Regions from separate parts of the Thiosocius teredinicola genome, predicted to be linked through region 2. Evidence: predicted binding sites of a transcription regulator. Region 2 holds the regulator's gene; the other holds the start of a gene.
The links. The regulator FNR, encoded in region 2, switches genes on or off when oxygen is low (the NO sensors DNR and NnrR bind a similar motif). The targets are predictions, from matches to a motif close to TTGATNTANATCAA.
Positions count from the first base shown of each region.

Region 1: B1781_RS19280 (DUF2244 domain-containing protein) is a predicted target of FNR. The motif match lies at 2,647-2,660, and genes of this name have one in related genera.

Region 1 is NZ_CP019936.1:4,062,913-4,070,685, reverse strand. It holds gene bioF (8-amino-7-oxononanoate synthase) at 1-220, shown strand, start outside; gene bioH (pimeloyl-ACP methyl ester esterase BioH) at 217-984, shown strand; gene bioC (malonyl-ACP O-methyltransferase BioC) at 988-1,857, shown strand; gene bioD (dethiobiotin synthase) at 1,854-2,540, shown strand; gene B1781_RS19280 (DUF2244 domain-containing protein) at 2,770-3,270, shown strand; gene coxB (cytochrome c oxidase subunit II) at 3,348-4,484, shown strand; gene ctaD (cytochrome c oxidase subunit I) at 4,508-6,088, shown strand; gene B1781_RS19265 (cytochrome c oxidase assembly protein) at 6,263-6,808, shown strand; gene B1781_RS19260 (cytochrome c oxidase subunit 3) at 6,884-7,747, shown strand.
Region 2 is NZ_CP019936.1:2,918,397-2,926,169, forward strand. It holds gene kdsA (3-deoxy-8-phosphooctulonate synthase) at 1-43, opposite strand, end outside; gene B1781_RS13925 (CTP synthase) at 40-1,689, opposite strand; gene B1781_RS13930 (sulfur globule protein CV1) at 2,089-2,484, shown strand; gene fnr (fumarate/nitrate reduction transcriptional regulator Fnr) at 2,643-3,407, shown strand; gene ccoN (cytochrome-c oxidase, cbb3-type subunit I) at 3,572-4,999, shown strand; gene ccoO (cytochrome-c oxidase, cbb3-type subunit II) at 5,019-5,645, shown strand; gene B1781_RS13950 (cbb3-type cytochrome oxidase subunit 3) at 5,651-5,827, shown strand; gene ccoP (cytochrome-c oxidase, cbb3-type subunit III) at 5,824-6,747, shown strand; gene B1781_RS13960 (hypothetical protein) at 6,943-7,233, shown strand; gene ccoG (cytochrome c oxidase accessory protein CcoG) at 7,260-7,773, shown strand, end outside.

The DNA of each region.
Region 1 (7,773 bases), 1.1 Mb from region 2:
GGAAACACCGATCCAGCCGATTCTGCTCGGTTCTGCGCAGCGCGCGCTGCAATGGAGCGATCGGCTTTACCGCGAAGGTATCCTGGTAACGGCGATTCGCCCGCCGACCGTGCCCGATGGTGCCGCGCGCCTGCGCGTGACCCTGTCGGCGTCGCACACGGTATCGCAGGTCGAGACCTTGCTGAGCGTACTCGAAGAGACGGCGGCTGAGCTGGCATGAGCCTGTATTGCCAGAAGACAGGGCAGGGCGCGCCGCTGGTGTTGCTGCATGGTTGGGGGATGAACGCGGCCGTGTGGGAGCCGATCCTGCCGACACTCGCTGAGCACTTCGAGGTCAACGTGATCGAGTTGCCGGGACACGGCGCCAGCCCGCCGGCGCCCGCTGCCGAGCTACGCGATTGGGCGCAGCTGTGCCTGGATGCCGCGCCCCGGCGTGCCCAGTGGATCGGTTGGTCGTTGGGTGGCCAGGTGGCGTTGCAGGCGGCGCTGATGGCCCCGGCAAGGGTGGGTCGGCTTTCGCTGGTGGGCACAACGCCGCGCTTCGTGCAAAGCGTCGATTGGCCGTGTGCGATGCCGACATCGACCTTCGAGCAGTTTGCCAGGGCGCTGGATGACGACGCCAACGCAACCCTGATGCGTTTTTTGAGTTTGCAGGTGAAAGGTGCGGAGCATGCACGTGAGACGTTGAAGCAGCTGCGCGATGAGGTCGCGCAGCGACCGCCGGCGAGCGCCGAAGGGCTGAGCCAGGGTTTGGAGCTGCTGTTGCGCACTGACCTGCGTGGCGAACTGGCGGAGCTCGCGTGTCCCACCCATTGGTGGTTCGGTGCGCGTGACACGCTGGTGCCTTCGACGATTACGGAATGCCTGGGTGACTGGTTACCGGCGAGCCGGATCGATGTGATCGACGGCGCCGGCCACGCACCGTTTCTATCGCATCCGCAGGAGAGTTTGGATTTGTTGTTGGATTTTCTACCGGTGAGTTGATCGATGGGCGACGTTGAAGAGCAACCACTGGACAAGCGCAAAGCACGCCTGAGTTTCGGGCGGGCCGCGCAGCACTACGATGAGGCGGCCGTGCTGCAGCATGAGATCGGCAGACGCATGCTCGAGCGGCTCGATTTCGTCCGCCATCAACCCGGCGTGATACTCGATATCGGCTGCGGCACCGGGGTGGCCACCGAGGCGCTGATGAAGCGTTATCCAAAGGCCCAGGTGTTTGCGCTCGATTTCGCGATGCCGATGCTGGCGCGCACCCGCAAGCGTGGACGCTGGCTGCGCCGGCCGCGTTGCCTGTGTGCCGATCTCGATCACCTGCCGCTGGCGGATCAGAGCGTCGACCTGGTATTCGCCAACGCGGCACTGCAGTGGAGCACCCGGCCGGCACAGGCGTTTGCCGATATCAGCCGGGTACTGAAACCGGGAGGGCTGCTGATGTTCAGCAGTTTCGGTCCGGATACGCTCAAGGAACTGCGCGCGGCCTGGTCGGAAGTCGACGGTCGGCCTCATGTGCATAACTTCATCGATATGCACGACTATGGCGATACGCTGATGGCAGCGGGCCTGGCCGACCCGGTCATGGATGTGGAACGTATGACGCTGACCTACACTGATGCCATGCGTTTGATGCGCGAAGTCAAAATCATCGGTGCCGGCAACGCGGACGTGAGTCGTTCGCGCGGCCTGCTCAGCCGGCAACGCCTGGTTGAGGTATGTGCCGCCTATGAACAGTTCCGCGATGCCGACGGCAGACTGCCGTTGACCTACGAGGTGGTTCACGGTCATGCGTGGGGCGCGGTACAGCGCAAGGTGGATGGCGAAACGCGTGTTTCGGTCGATGTGCTGAGAGCCGGCCGGTGAAACAGGGTGTCTTCATCACAGGAACCGATACCGACTGCGGAAAGACCGTCGTCTCGGTGGCATTGATCCGGGCCTTGCGCAAACAAGGCATCACCGCTGCGGGCTTCAAGCCGGTTGCCGCGGGAGCCCGTTGGCACGACGGAGAATTGCGTAATGACGATTCCATGGCGCTGATCGAGGCCTGCGGGTTCGACCTGCCGTATCAACAGGTGAACCCCTATTGCTTCGAGCAGCCGATCGCACCGCACCTGGCGGCACGCGAAACCGATCAGCCGATCAACATGGAAACCATCCGCCGTGCATTCACCGCGGTCAATGCAGCGGCCGACATCGTGGTGGTCGAGGGGGCGGGCGGTTGGCGTGTGCCCTTGGGCGCGAACTGGGACATGCAGTCGCTGGCGCAGTCACTGGGGCTGCCGGTGGTGCTGGTGGTCGGTCTGCGGCTTGGTTGTCTGAATCACGCGCAGCTCAGCGAACAGGTCATTCTGGACAGCGGCGTCGAACTGTTGGGTTGGATCGGCTCGCACGTCGACCCGAACATGGAGCGCTTGAACGAGAACATCGCATCGCTCGAGGCCTGTCTGCAGACGCCATGTCTCGGCGTGATCCCGAACCCGCGCAGCAACCAAGAGATCAGCCCGGCGCGACCGTTGAATCTTGGTTTATTAATAAACGCTAAATAGATTTAACCCTACAAAAATATAGACATTTAACCCGCCTCATCCGTCTCTCCTAAAGATTAATAAATTCGAATATTAGAGAGACGCCGCGCCATAAGTAGATTTTTAACTGATCTGTATCAAATTTGCTTGGATCGCGTTATGGTGCGCGATAATCTCCGGATCGAAAACTAATCAGGCGTAGCCGAACGTTTACGAACAGCTCGGCGCGGGTCACTTAAGGACCAAGCCGATGGTGACATCCAATAAACCGCCCGATAGCGATGAGCTGCGGGTGGTGATCCGGCCCAATCGTTCGTTGAGTTGGCGGCAATCGATGGTTTTTCTGGGCGCGATCTCGGTGCCCCTACTGTTGATATCCGTAGTACTCGCCGCACAGGGCTTTTGGTTGATCCTGCCGTTCGCCGGAGTTGAGTTGGCAGCCTTGTTCGCATGCATCTACCTCGTGTCGCATGCGTCATGTCGCTGCGAGGTGGTCTCGATCGGAGAATCGGTAGTCACCGTAGAAAAGGGCAGAGAGCGACGGCCGTGTTCGTCGCGTCAGGGGCCGGAAGAAAGGGTAGAGTTCGCGCGCGGCTGGGTCCGGGTCGAACTCTCCAAAGCAGCGGATCACTGGTATCCGCGCCGCCTCTGGATCGCCGCTTCGGGCAAGCGGGTTGAAATCGGCGAATTTTTAATCGAAGAAGAAAAAGCCGAACTCGCGACCGAATTGCGACGCATGTTATCCGTGTGAATAGGTGCGCATCGCGCGTTGCAGCGGTGGGCTACAAGAGATAACGACTAAGAGTTGGGGGGAGATGAGCTGTGAGAATGATGCGTAGGCTGGCGGCTGTTTCAGCGGCATACCTCGGAGGGGCATTCGCTGCAGCGCATGCCGATTACGCACTCAACATGCGTGAGGGGGTAACGCAAACCAGTCAGAGTGTGTACGACCTGCACATGATAATTTTCTGGGTGTGTTGTGCGATCGGTGTCGTCGTGTTCGGCGCGATGATCTATTCGATTATCAACCACCGCAAGTCCAAGGGCGCGGTTGCCGCCCAGTTCCACGAAAGCACGACGATGGAGATTCTGTGGACGGTCGTACCGATCGTTATCCTCGTCAGCATGGCCATCCCGGCCACGACCACCTTGTTGGCGATGGAGGATTCCAGCGATGCCGACATGTCGATCAAAGTCACCGGCATCCAGTGGAAATGGAAGTACGACTATGTCGACGGTGATGCTGCGGGCGTATCGTTCGTCAGTTCGTTGCATCCGGACCACAACGAAGCTCGCATGCTTGGTTCCGGCGCCGATCTCAGCCAGTTCGGTGACACCTATCTGCGCGATGTCGACAACCCCTTGGTTATCCCCACGGGCAAGAAGGTGCGTTTCCTGCTCACGGCGGCCGACGTTATCCATTCCTGGTGGGTTCCTGACCTGGGCTGGAAGAAAGATGCAATCCCGGGATTCATCAACGAGGCCTGGACCAAGGTCGATGAGCCGGGAATCTACCGCGGTAAATGCGCGGAACTCTGTGGCAAGGACCACGGCTTCATGCCGATCGTGGTTGTTGCAAAGTCTCCCGAAGACTACGCAATCTGGGTTGCGGAGCAGAAAGGCGCAGCAGAGGCGGCCGCCGCTTCGGCTGATCGCGAATGGACCAAAGAAGAACTGATGGCCAAGGGTGAGCAGGTCTATACGACCAACTGCGCCGCCTGTCATCAGCCGAATGGCCAGGGCGTGCCGCCTGCTTTCCCGGCATTGGCCGGTAGTGCAATCGCAACCGGTGATGCTGCGGCGCACCTCGATATCGTGATGAACGGCAAGACTGGAACTGCCATGGCTGCCTACCGCGAAGTGCTCAACGACGCCGATATGGCGGCGGTAATCACCTATGAGCGCAACGCTTTCGGCAACAGCGCGAGTGTCGTTCAACCCGCTGCAGTCAAGGCAGCCCGCTAAGAATTACATTGGGAGAGTCTACGATGAGTACCGCTACAGCAACTCACGACGATCATCACGATCACGGGCCGGCCAAGGGCCTGATGCGTTGGGTTACGACGACCAACCACAAGGATATCGGCACGCTCTACCTGCTGTTCGCCCTGCTGATGTTTTTCATCGGCGGCGCGATGGCCATGGTGATCCGTGCGGAACTGTTCCAGCCGGGTATGCAGGTTGTTGATCCGCAGTTCTTCAACTCGATGACCACCGTGCACGCGCTGGTCATGATCTTCGGCGCGGTTATGCCGGCCTTCACCGGCCTGGCCAACTGGCTGATCCCGATGATGATCGGTGCGCCGGACATGGCGCTGCCGCGTATGAACAACTTCTCGTTCTGGATCCTGCCGTTCGCGTTTTCGCTGCTGCTGTCGACCTTCTTCATGGCTGGTGGCGGCCCGGCGGCCGGTTGGACCATCTACCCGCCGTTGTCATTGCAGATGGGTGATGGCTTTCCGTTCATGATCTTCGCCATCCACTTGGCGGGTATCTCGTCGATCATGGGTTCGATCAACGTCGTGGTGACCATCCTCAACATGCGCGCACCTGGCATGACCCTGATGAAGATGCCGCTGTTCGTGTGGACCTGGCTGATCACAGCCTATCTGCTGATCGCGACCATGCCGGTACTGGCGGGCGCGGTCACCATGTTGCTGACCGACAAGTTCGCCGGCACCAGCTTCTTCAGTGCGGCCGGCGGCGGTGACCCGGTCATGTACCAGCACATCTTCTGGTTCTTCGGTCACCCCGAGGTGTACATCCTGATTTTGCCGGCATTCGGCATCATCTCGGCGATCGTGCCGACCTTCGCCCGCAAGCCGCTGTTCGGCTACAGTTCGATGGTCTACGCTACCGCGTCGATTGCCTTCCTGTCGTTTATCGTTTGGGCGCACCACATGTTCACGGTGGGTATGCCGGTGGTCGGTGAATTGTTCTTCATGTACGCCACCATGATGATCGCCGTGCCGACCGGGGTGAAGGTGTTCAACTGGGTGTCGACCATGTGGAAGGGGGCGATGACCTTCGAGACACCGATGTTGTTCGCCATCGGTTTCATCATCATGTTTACGATCGGTGGTTTCTCGGGCCTGATGCTGGCGATCGCGCCGGCCGACTTCCAGTACCACGATACCTACTTCGTCGTCGCGCACTTCCACTACGTGCTGGTGACGGGCGCCGTGTACTCGATCATGGCTGCTGCCTACTACTGGCTGCCGAAGTGGACCGGCAATATGTACGACGAGAAGCTCGGCAAGATGCATTTCTGGATCTCGACGATCTCGGTCAACGTGTTGTTCTTCCCGCAGCATTTCCTCGGGCTGGCCGGCATGCCGCGTCGTATTCCGGACTACTCCGTCCAGTTTACCGACTGGAACGTCATCTCTTCGATCGGTGGCTTCGTGTTCGGCCTGTCGCAGTTGATGTTTGCCTACCTTGTGATCAAAACCATCCGTGGTGGCGAAAAAGCCACCGACCAGGTTTGGGAAGGTGCGCATGGTCTGGAGTGGACCTTGCCGTCACCGCCGCCGTATCACAGCTTCACTGACGCTCCGCAGGTCAAGTGATGATCGCGAGATCTCTGCGCACAGGCGCAGAGATCTCAAGCAGTAGGTTCGCTATGCAACAAACTGACGACAAGTCGAAATCGAACATTCGCCTGGCATTGATTCTCGGCGCCATCGCCCTGGGTTTCTTCGTGATGGGTATGTATCTGTCCATGGGCAAAGCAGACTGACCAGATGACCGGGCAGCAGACACGTAACAACCGTTCGTTCGCACGCGTCGCCATCGTAGCCGTCGCGATGTTCGGTTTCGGTTACCTGTTGGTGCCGCTATACGATGTGTTCTGTGAGATCACCGGCCTGAACGGCAAGACCGGCAGGATCGACGAGGCCGCTGTGGTAGAGCGGTACACGCCCGATCTGTCGCGCACGATCAAAGTGCAGTTTGTTGCAAACAACAATATGGGCATGCCGTGGAAGTTCGCCCCGGTCGTCAAAACCATGCAAGTGCATCCCGGCCAGATCTATGCGACGGCGTTTACCGCGAGCAATCCGACCGGGCACAAGATGGTGGGGCAGGCCGTGCCAAGCGTCGCGCCGACCAAGGCGAGTCGCTATTTCAATAAGACCGAATGCTTCTGTTTCAATCAGCAGCCGCTCGCTGCCGGTGAAACCAAGGATATGCCGCTGCGGTTTATCGTCGATCCGAACATTCCGAAAGATGTGCATACGCTGACGCTTTCTTACACGGTGTTCGACGTCACGCAGGTTGCAATGAATTGATGCTCGAAGGGCTGTTTGTTCGGGCCGCAGTAAAAAGATCGGTAACTGAACGAATTACACAAACGAGGGGGAGACATGGCACACGCAAGTAGTGACCATTATTACGTGCCACACGGCAGTCACTGGCCAATCGTTGCGAGTGTCGCGCTCACGGTCGGTGTGATCGGGGCGGCGAACTGGTTCAACGGCAACGCGTCGGGGCAGATGACTTTGTTTGTCGGCCTGGCCATGGTCGTGTTCATGATGTTCGGCTGGTTCGGCACCGTGATTCGCGAAAGCCTCAAAGGTGCCTATAACGAGCAGGTCGACCGTTCGTTCCGTCAGGGCATGATGTGGTTCATCTTCTCCGAGGTAATGTTCTTTGCCGCATTCTTCGGCGCACTGTTCTATGCGCGTGTGCTGTCGGTGCCGTGGCTGCTCGGTGGCGATTTCTCCACGCATGAATACCTGTGGACCGGGTTCGGCGAATCCTGGCCGACCAACGGCCCCGGCAATGTCGGCGGTGAATTCGAAACGATGGGTGCGTGGGGTATCCCCGCGATCAACACCCTGTTGCTGTTGACTTCAGGTGTGACCATCACGCTGTCGCACTGGGCATTGAAGGCCAATGACAAGAGCAAAACCGTACTCTGGTTGGCGGCTACCGTTCTGCTTGGTGTGGTGTTCCTGGGTTTTCAGGCCTATGAGTACGTACACGCTTACCAAGCACTGAACCTGACGCTGGGTTCAGGCATTTACGGTTCGACGTTCTTCATGTTGACGGGTTTCCATGGTATGCACGTCACGATCGGTACCATTATGCTGATCGTTATTACCATCCGTGCGGCCAAGGGACACTTCTCGCCGGATAACCATTTCGCCTTCGAAGGCGTGGCTTGGTATTGGCACTTCGTCGACGTGGTCTGGTTGGGCCTATTTATATTTGTTTACGTGTTGTAAACGGTGTGCAGAGGAACCGGGTTGTC
Region 2 (7,773 bases):
AGAACGGATGATCGAGGCCGACCTCGAAACCGCATAGATTCATGCTGAAACTGCCTCTTCGACGTTTTTATTGCGATGGGTAGCGGCTGCCTCGACGAACCCCTGAAACAGCGGATGGCCGTAGCGCGGTGTCGACGTGAACTCCGGGTGGAACTGGCAGGCGACGAACCACGGATGTGACGGAATCTCGATCATCTCGACCAGTCGTCCGTCGATCGATGTACCCGCCACTTTCATGCCGCTGTCCTCGAGATCCTGACGGTAGCCGTTGTTGAACTCGTAACGATGCCGATGACGCTCGCTGATGATGTCTTTGCCGTACAGCTTGCGCGTAATAGTGCCTTTGGCCAGTTTGCACTGCTGCGCACCCAGTCGCATCGTGCCGCCGAGATCGGCATCCGCCGCGCGTTGCTCAATCGAGCCGTCGGCGTTCAGCCATTCAGTGATCAGCGCGATCACCGGATAAGGCGACGCCGGATCGAACTCGGTGCTGTGCGCACCTTCGAGTTTGGCAACATGACGTGCAAATTCGATGACAGCGACCTGCATCCCCAGGCAGATGCCCAGATAAGGGATGCGGTTTTCACGCGCATACTGCGCCGCGGCGATCTTGCCTTCCACGCCTCGCTCGCCAAAGCCGCCCGGCACCAGGATCGCGTCCATATCCTTCAGCGTACCGATGCCGTCGCTTTGCAGGGCCTCGGAATCGATATAGTGGATATTGACCTTGTGGCCGGTCTTGATGCCGGCATGGATCAGCGCTTCGTTGAGCGACTTGTACGATTCGGTCAGATCGACGTACTTGCCGACCATCGCGATATCGACTTCGCCTTTCGAATGATCCAGGCCATCGACGACCGCCTGCCATTCGCTCAGATCGGCCGGCGGCACATCGAGGCGCAGTTGATCGACGACGATCTCGTCCAGGCCTTGCGCATGCAACAGCAACGGGATGCGGTAGATGCTGTCGGCGTCGACTGCCGAGATGACGGCGCGCTCAGGCACGTTGGTGAACAGCGCGATCTTGCGGCGCTCACCGTCGGGCACGGGACGGTCGCCGCGGCACACCAGCACATCCGGCTGGATACCGATCGAACGCAGTTCCTTGACCGAGTGCTGCGTCGGCTTGGTCTTGATCTCACCCGAGGCCGCGATGTACGGCACCAGCGTGAGGTGCATGAACAAGGCGTTCTCGCGCCCCATCTCGACGCCCATCTGACGGATGGCCTCGAGAAACGGCAGCGATTCGATGTCACCCACGGTACCGCCGATCTCGACCAGCGCAACGTCGGCATCGGCCGAACCGCGGCGCACGCTTTCCTTGATCTCGTTGGTGATGTGCGGAATGACCTGCACGGTACCGCCGAGGTAATCGCCACGGCGCTCCTTGCGGATCACGTTCTCGTAGATCTGGCCGGTCGTGAAGTTGTTGTTGCGTCCCATCGTGGTACGGATGTAACGCTCGTAGTGCCCCAGATCGAGGTCGGTTTCGGCACCGTCGTCAGTGACGAATACCTCACCGTGTTGAAACGGGCTCATCGTGCCCGGGTCGACGTTGATATAGGGATCCAGCTTGATCATCGTGACCTTGAGGCCACGCGCTTCGAGCAAAGCGCCAAGCGAAGCAGAGGCAATACCTTTGCCTAGGGACGACACAACGCCGCCCGTAATAAAAATGCATTTAGCCATGGGCCGGAGGGCTCAAAAAGGAGGTTGCAACGGACGGGCTTAAACGGTACCAGAGAGCCCCTCTGCACTCAATCACAAATCGCGACCGGGTTTAACTTCTGGGAACTTGATCAGGATCAGAGGCAGTGTCAATTTGCCCTTATATTCCAACGTTTTAGCGGCAATTCGCCGGTTTTGGCGCTAGTGGCAGCCAATGCATTGGTCTATATTCAGTCTTGCTCGGGAAGGAACGATCCCGACTCCGTGCCGACGACTCATCTCCCCGGCAGTGCCATGAGTCCCGTCGACGCAGGGAGGCTCACCTCACTCACACAAAAGCTCACTCAAGGAGTTAACGAAATGCGGAAGTTCGCAAAAGCACTTAGCGCTGCGCTCGTCGCCGGCGCAGCTGCATTAACCATGTCATCGGCTAGCGCCTGGTGGGGTGGCGGCCCCTGGGGCGGCGGTGGCCCGTGGGGCGGCAACAACTGGGACAACAACTACAACCGCGGTTACGGCTACGGCAACACCTCGGGCTGGGGCGACGGCTGGGGCTCGGGCGATGCCGCCGGCGCCGGTGATTTCAGCATGAATATGAGCGGCCGCGGCAACACCAATATGCGTGGCTACGGCAGTGGCTACGGCTACGGTGACGGCTATGGCCGCGGTTACAACTACAGCGCCCCCGGCTGGGGCGGCTACGGTTACGGCCCCGGTTACGGCGGTTACGGCCCATGGGGCGGCGGTTACGGCCCCGGCTGGGGTGCTCCGGTAGCACCGCCTGCGGCCCCCGCAGCACCGGCCGCGAGCGAATAAGCTTCTCGCTCGAGCACCAAAGCCCGTCCCGTCGTGGACGGGTTTTTTTTGCGCGTCTCTTTCTACCTAACTAAGGTTATTGATCAAGGTCAAAAAAATTCGCACAATCACAGTGCAGTTTCCGATCAACCCTCAGGGAACCAACAAAGGCATTCACCTTGGCTGAGAAGAACGTCATTTCACTCGATAAAATCAAGGTTGCTTGTCGTGATTGCAGCCTCTCCATGCTGTGCCTCCCCATGGGCCTGAGACCGGAGGATGTCGATCGTCTGGATGCGATCGTCAAACGTAATCGACCGCTGCAACGCGGCGATCACCTCTTCCGCTCGGGCGAACCGTTCCGCAATCTGTACGTTGTCAAGACGGGGGCGGTCAAAACCTATACGCAGACCAATGACGGCGATGAACAGGTCGTCGGCTTCCATCTGCCCGGCGAGGTGCTGGGCATGGATGCGATCCAGGAAAATCTGCACGGCTGTAGCGCGCGTGCACTCGAAACCACCGCAATCTGCGAGCTGCCCTTCGAGCGGCTTGAAGACCTGGCCTCCAACATCCCCAGCCTGCAGCACCAGATGTTCCGTCTGCTGAGCAAAGAGATCAGCCAGGACGCAGAGATGATGACGCTGCTCGGACGCAGCACGGCTGAAGAGCGGGTTGCCTCGTTCCTGCTGAGCCTGTCCGACCGCTTTCATCGACGTGGTTTCTCGGCGTCGGATTTCTTCCTCAGCATGTCACGCCAGGAGATCGGCAGTTATCTCGGCCTGGCGCTGGAAACGGTGAGCCGGCTGTTTACCCGCTTCCAGGAGGAGAAGATCCTCAAGGTCGAGCGCAAACACGTGCAGATCCTCGATCTGGAACGACTGCGTTCCATGGTTACGCATCAAACCCATTGCGAGCGTCATCGCGCAAGACCATCAAATTGATCTAGCTCAATTTGAAAGCGACAAAAATCATTGCGATGTGGGTCTGCGACACCCAGTTGACCCACATCAAAGTAGCGACTCCTTATTAACAATTAGTGTGCGCCCCAGATCGGTTGGTTCCGTGTTGAAACCAACCGATGGTTTTTTCACTTGGGAGACGCGTAATGGAGTCACAGACCACCTACAACTACAAGGTCGTGCGCCAGTTTGCGGTGATGACGGTTATCTGGGGCATCGTCGGGATGCTCGTCGGCGTTATCGTCGCGGCTCAGCTGGCCTTTCCGACACTCACCGATGGTATTTCGTTCCTCAGCTACGGCCGCCTGCGTCCGTTGCATACGAACGCTGTCATATTTGCCTTCGGCGGTTCGGCCTTGTTCGCCACGTCGTACTACGTGGTGCAACGCACCTGTCAGACCCGGCTGTTCGGTGGTCCGCTGGCCTCCATCACCTTCTGGGGTTGGAACCTGATCATCGTACTGGCTGCCATTACGCTGCCCCTGGGTATCACCAGCGGTAAGGAATACGCCGAACTCGAATGGCCGATCGACCTGCTGATCGCCGTCATCTGGGTGATCTACGCGATCGTATTCTTCGGCACGGTCGCCACACGTAAGGTCAAGCACATCTACGTAGCCAACTGGTTCTACGGTGCTTTCATCCTGACGATTGCGGTACTGCACATCGTCAACAGCGCGTTCATCCCGGCCACCCTGACCAAGGGCTACAGCTTCTACCCCGGTGCCATCGATGCGATGGTCCAGTGGTGGTACGGCCACAACGCCGTGGGCTTCTTCCTGACCACTGCGTTCCTCGGCATGATGTACTACTTCGTACCGAAGCAGGCCGGTCGCCCCGTCTACTCGTACCGTCTGTCAGTCGTCCACTTCTGGGCACTGATCTCGACCTACATGTGGGCCGGTCCGCACCACCTGCACTACACCGCACTGCCCGACTGGGCACAGTCGGTCGGTATGATCTTCTCGCTGATCCTGCTGGCACCGTCCTGGGGCGGCATGATCAACGGCATCATGACCCTGTCGGGCGCCTGGCATAAGCTGCGCACCGACCCGATCCTGAAATTCCTGATCGTTTCGCTGTCGTTCTACGGCATGTCGACCTTCGAAGGTCCGATGATGTCGATCAAGACCGTCAACGCGCTGTCGCACTACACCGACTGGACCGTGGGCCACGTGCACTCGGGTGCGTTGGGTTGGGTTGCGATGGTATCGATCGGTTCGCTGTACTACCTGATCCCACGTATGTTCGGTCGGGTTGAGATGGCGAGCATGAAGCTGGTCGAGTTGCACTTCTGGACGGCCACCATCGGCGTTGTGCTGTACATCGCTGCCATGTGGATCGCCGGTGTCATGCAAGGCCTGATGTGGCGTGCAGTTAACGCCGACGGCACCCTGACCTACTCCTTCATCGAATCGGTGGAACGTACCTATCCGTTCTACTACGTCCGTCTGCTCGGCGGGGCCATGTTCCTCGGCGGCATGCTGTTGATGGCCTACAACGTCTGGAAAACGGCCTCGCAGGGCCGTGTAGCCGACGCTGACGATGCCATTCCGGCACCGGCAGCCCACTGATAAGAAAGGAGTACCGAAAATGTCACATGAAGTCGTTGAAAAGAACGTCGGCCTGCTGGCGATCCTGGTAATCCTGGTTATCAGTGTCGGCGGCCTGGTCGAAATCGTCCCGCTGTTCTTCCTCACGGAAACCACTGAGCCGGCGCCTGGCGTCACCAAGTACAGTGCGTTGCGTCTGGAAGGTCGGGATATCTATGTCCGCGAGGGTTGCTACAACTGCCACTCGCAGATGATCCGTCCGTTCCGTGCGGAAACCGAGCGTTACGGTCACTACTCGGTTGCGGGTGAGTCGGTTTACGACCACCCCTTCCAGTGGGGATCGAAGCGCACCGGTCCGGACCTGGCCCGCGTTGGCGGTCGCTACAGTGACGATTGGCACTACGCCCATCTGAACGACCCACGCGACGTGGTGCCGGAGTCGAACATGCCTTCCTACTCATGGTTGAGCGACAACAAACTGACCGGCAATGACACTGCCGCGAAGATGAAGGCACTCAACATCGCGATCGGTGCGACCTGTCCGAAATGCGAGCTCTACAGCGAGCAGGACATGGCGGATGCCCAGAAGCAAGTGGCTGAAAAAACCGAGGCGGAAGCACTCGTTGCTTATCTGCAAGGTCTGGGCCTCGCTTCCAAGCAGTGGTGATCGTTATGGAACTTAACGATCTGCGTGCATGGCACACCGTCGTCCTGCTGATCTGTTTCATCGGGATCGTATTTTGGGCCTACAGCAAACGTCGTAAGCGTGATTTCGACGAGGCCGCAAACCTGCCCTTTGCCGACGAGAAAAAGCACCGGGCATCGATTGAGAAGGAGAATCTGTCATGAGCAGTTTCTGGAGTGGTTGGATTATCGTACTTACCGTCGGCAACATCCTCGCCTGTCTGTGGCTCGTCTGGTGGACCATGCGTCGCCGTACCGACGAGGCGGCGCAAGGTGACGTTACCGGTCATACCTGGGATGGCGATCTGCAGGAATACAACAACCCCCTGCCCCGTTGGTGGCTGTGGCTGTTCTACATCACCCTGATCTTCGCCGCCGGCTACCTGGCCTTGTATCCCGGCCTGGGCAAGTTCCAGGGCATCTGGGGCTGGTCATCGGGCAACACGCTGGGCTCGATCGAAGGTTCGCAGTACCAGGGCGAGATGGCGCAGGCCGCCGAGAAGTACGACCCGATCTTCAAGAAGTTCGCGGCCGTCGCAGTGACCGATCTGGCGGGCAAGCCGGAATACCAAGAAGCGCGTGAAATGGGCAAGCGTCTGTTCCTGACCTACTGCATGCAGTGTCATGGTTCGGATGCCGGCGGAACGCCGGGCTTCCCCAACCTGACCGACGGCGACTGGCTGTGGGGCGGTAGCCCTGAGCAGATCAAGATGTCGATCGCCAGTGGCCGCAACGGCGTGATGCCGGCGCACGCCCACATCGGCGACGACAAGATCGACCAGGTCGCCAGCTACGTCGAGAGCCTCTCGGGCCGCAACGTGGACGCCGCCAAGGCCGAAGCCGGCAAAGAGGTGTTCATGAGCGTCGGCTGTATCGGCTGCCACGGTGTCGACGGCACCGGCAACCAGATGCTCGGCGCGCCGAACCTGACCGACAAGGTCTGGCTGTATGGCGGTAGCGCAGGCGTTATCAAGCAGACCCTGACCAAGGGCCGTGCCGGCGTCATGCCAGCTCACAAGGAGCTGCTGGGCGACGAGAAGGTGCACCTGCTGACCGCTTACGTCTATAGTCTGTCGAACCAATAAGCGGTACCCTGGCCCTGGCCCCTCGGAAAACGTCGATAATGCGATTTATCAACGACTTCCGCGGGGGTTCAGGGCCAAAATTCAACGGCTATTTCTCTCCTTAGGCGCCCTTCAGCATCGGCTCCACCCGGGAGTTGTAGCTGAACGATGACCAAAGTCGGACACCACTGTCCGGCGCGACCTAAGGAACCCAGCATGTCTACCCTGCCAGCTACTGAGCAAGACAAAAATCAGCTGCCGGTTGTTCAGCAGATCGTTTCCGTCATGTGGCCGTCGTTCCTTACCGCGAGCCTGGCCACCATCATCTTCTTCACCCTGTTCGATCCGACCGAACTGGGCATGATCGGCGGCTTTCCGGATATCACCCGGATGGGCGGCTATACCATCGGCTTCTTTTGTTTCTGGTTGCTGACGTCGATGAGCTGCGCGCTGACTTGCTATTTCCGCCGACCCACACATCGGCAGAACATGCCCAAATCCAACTAAACGCCCTGACCACGGAACCGCAGACGATGTCGCAGCCTGCCGAAAACAACAACGATTCCGCGCTCGAGTCCGATCTCTATAAGAAGCGCGAGAAGATCTATCCGCGAGAGGTGCACGGCATCTTTGCCGCACTGCGCCTGGCGGCCATGGGGGTGTTGCTCGGCATCTACTACGGTACGCCATGGATCAACTGGGACGGTCACCAGGCGATATTGTTCGACCTGCCGGCGCGTAAGTTCTACATCTTCGGCCTGACCTTCTGGCCGCAGGATTTCTTCTACCTGTCGATGCTGCTGATCCTCGCAGCGATCTCGCTGTTCATGTTTACCGCGCTCGCCGGACGCTTGTGGTGCGGCTATGCCTGTCCGCAGACCGTGTGGACCGAGATCTACATGTGGATCGAGCGCAAGATCGAAGGCGGATCGAAGAAACAGAAGAAACGCGACCAGGGGCCGAAAGACGCATCGTATTACAGCGTCAAGGCAGCCAAACACGCGGCATGGTTGGTGTTCTCTCTGTGGACGGGTTTCACCTTCGTCG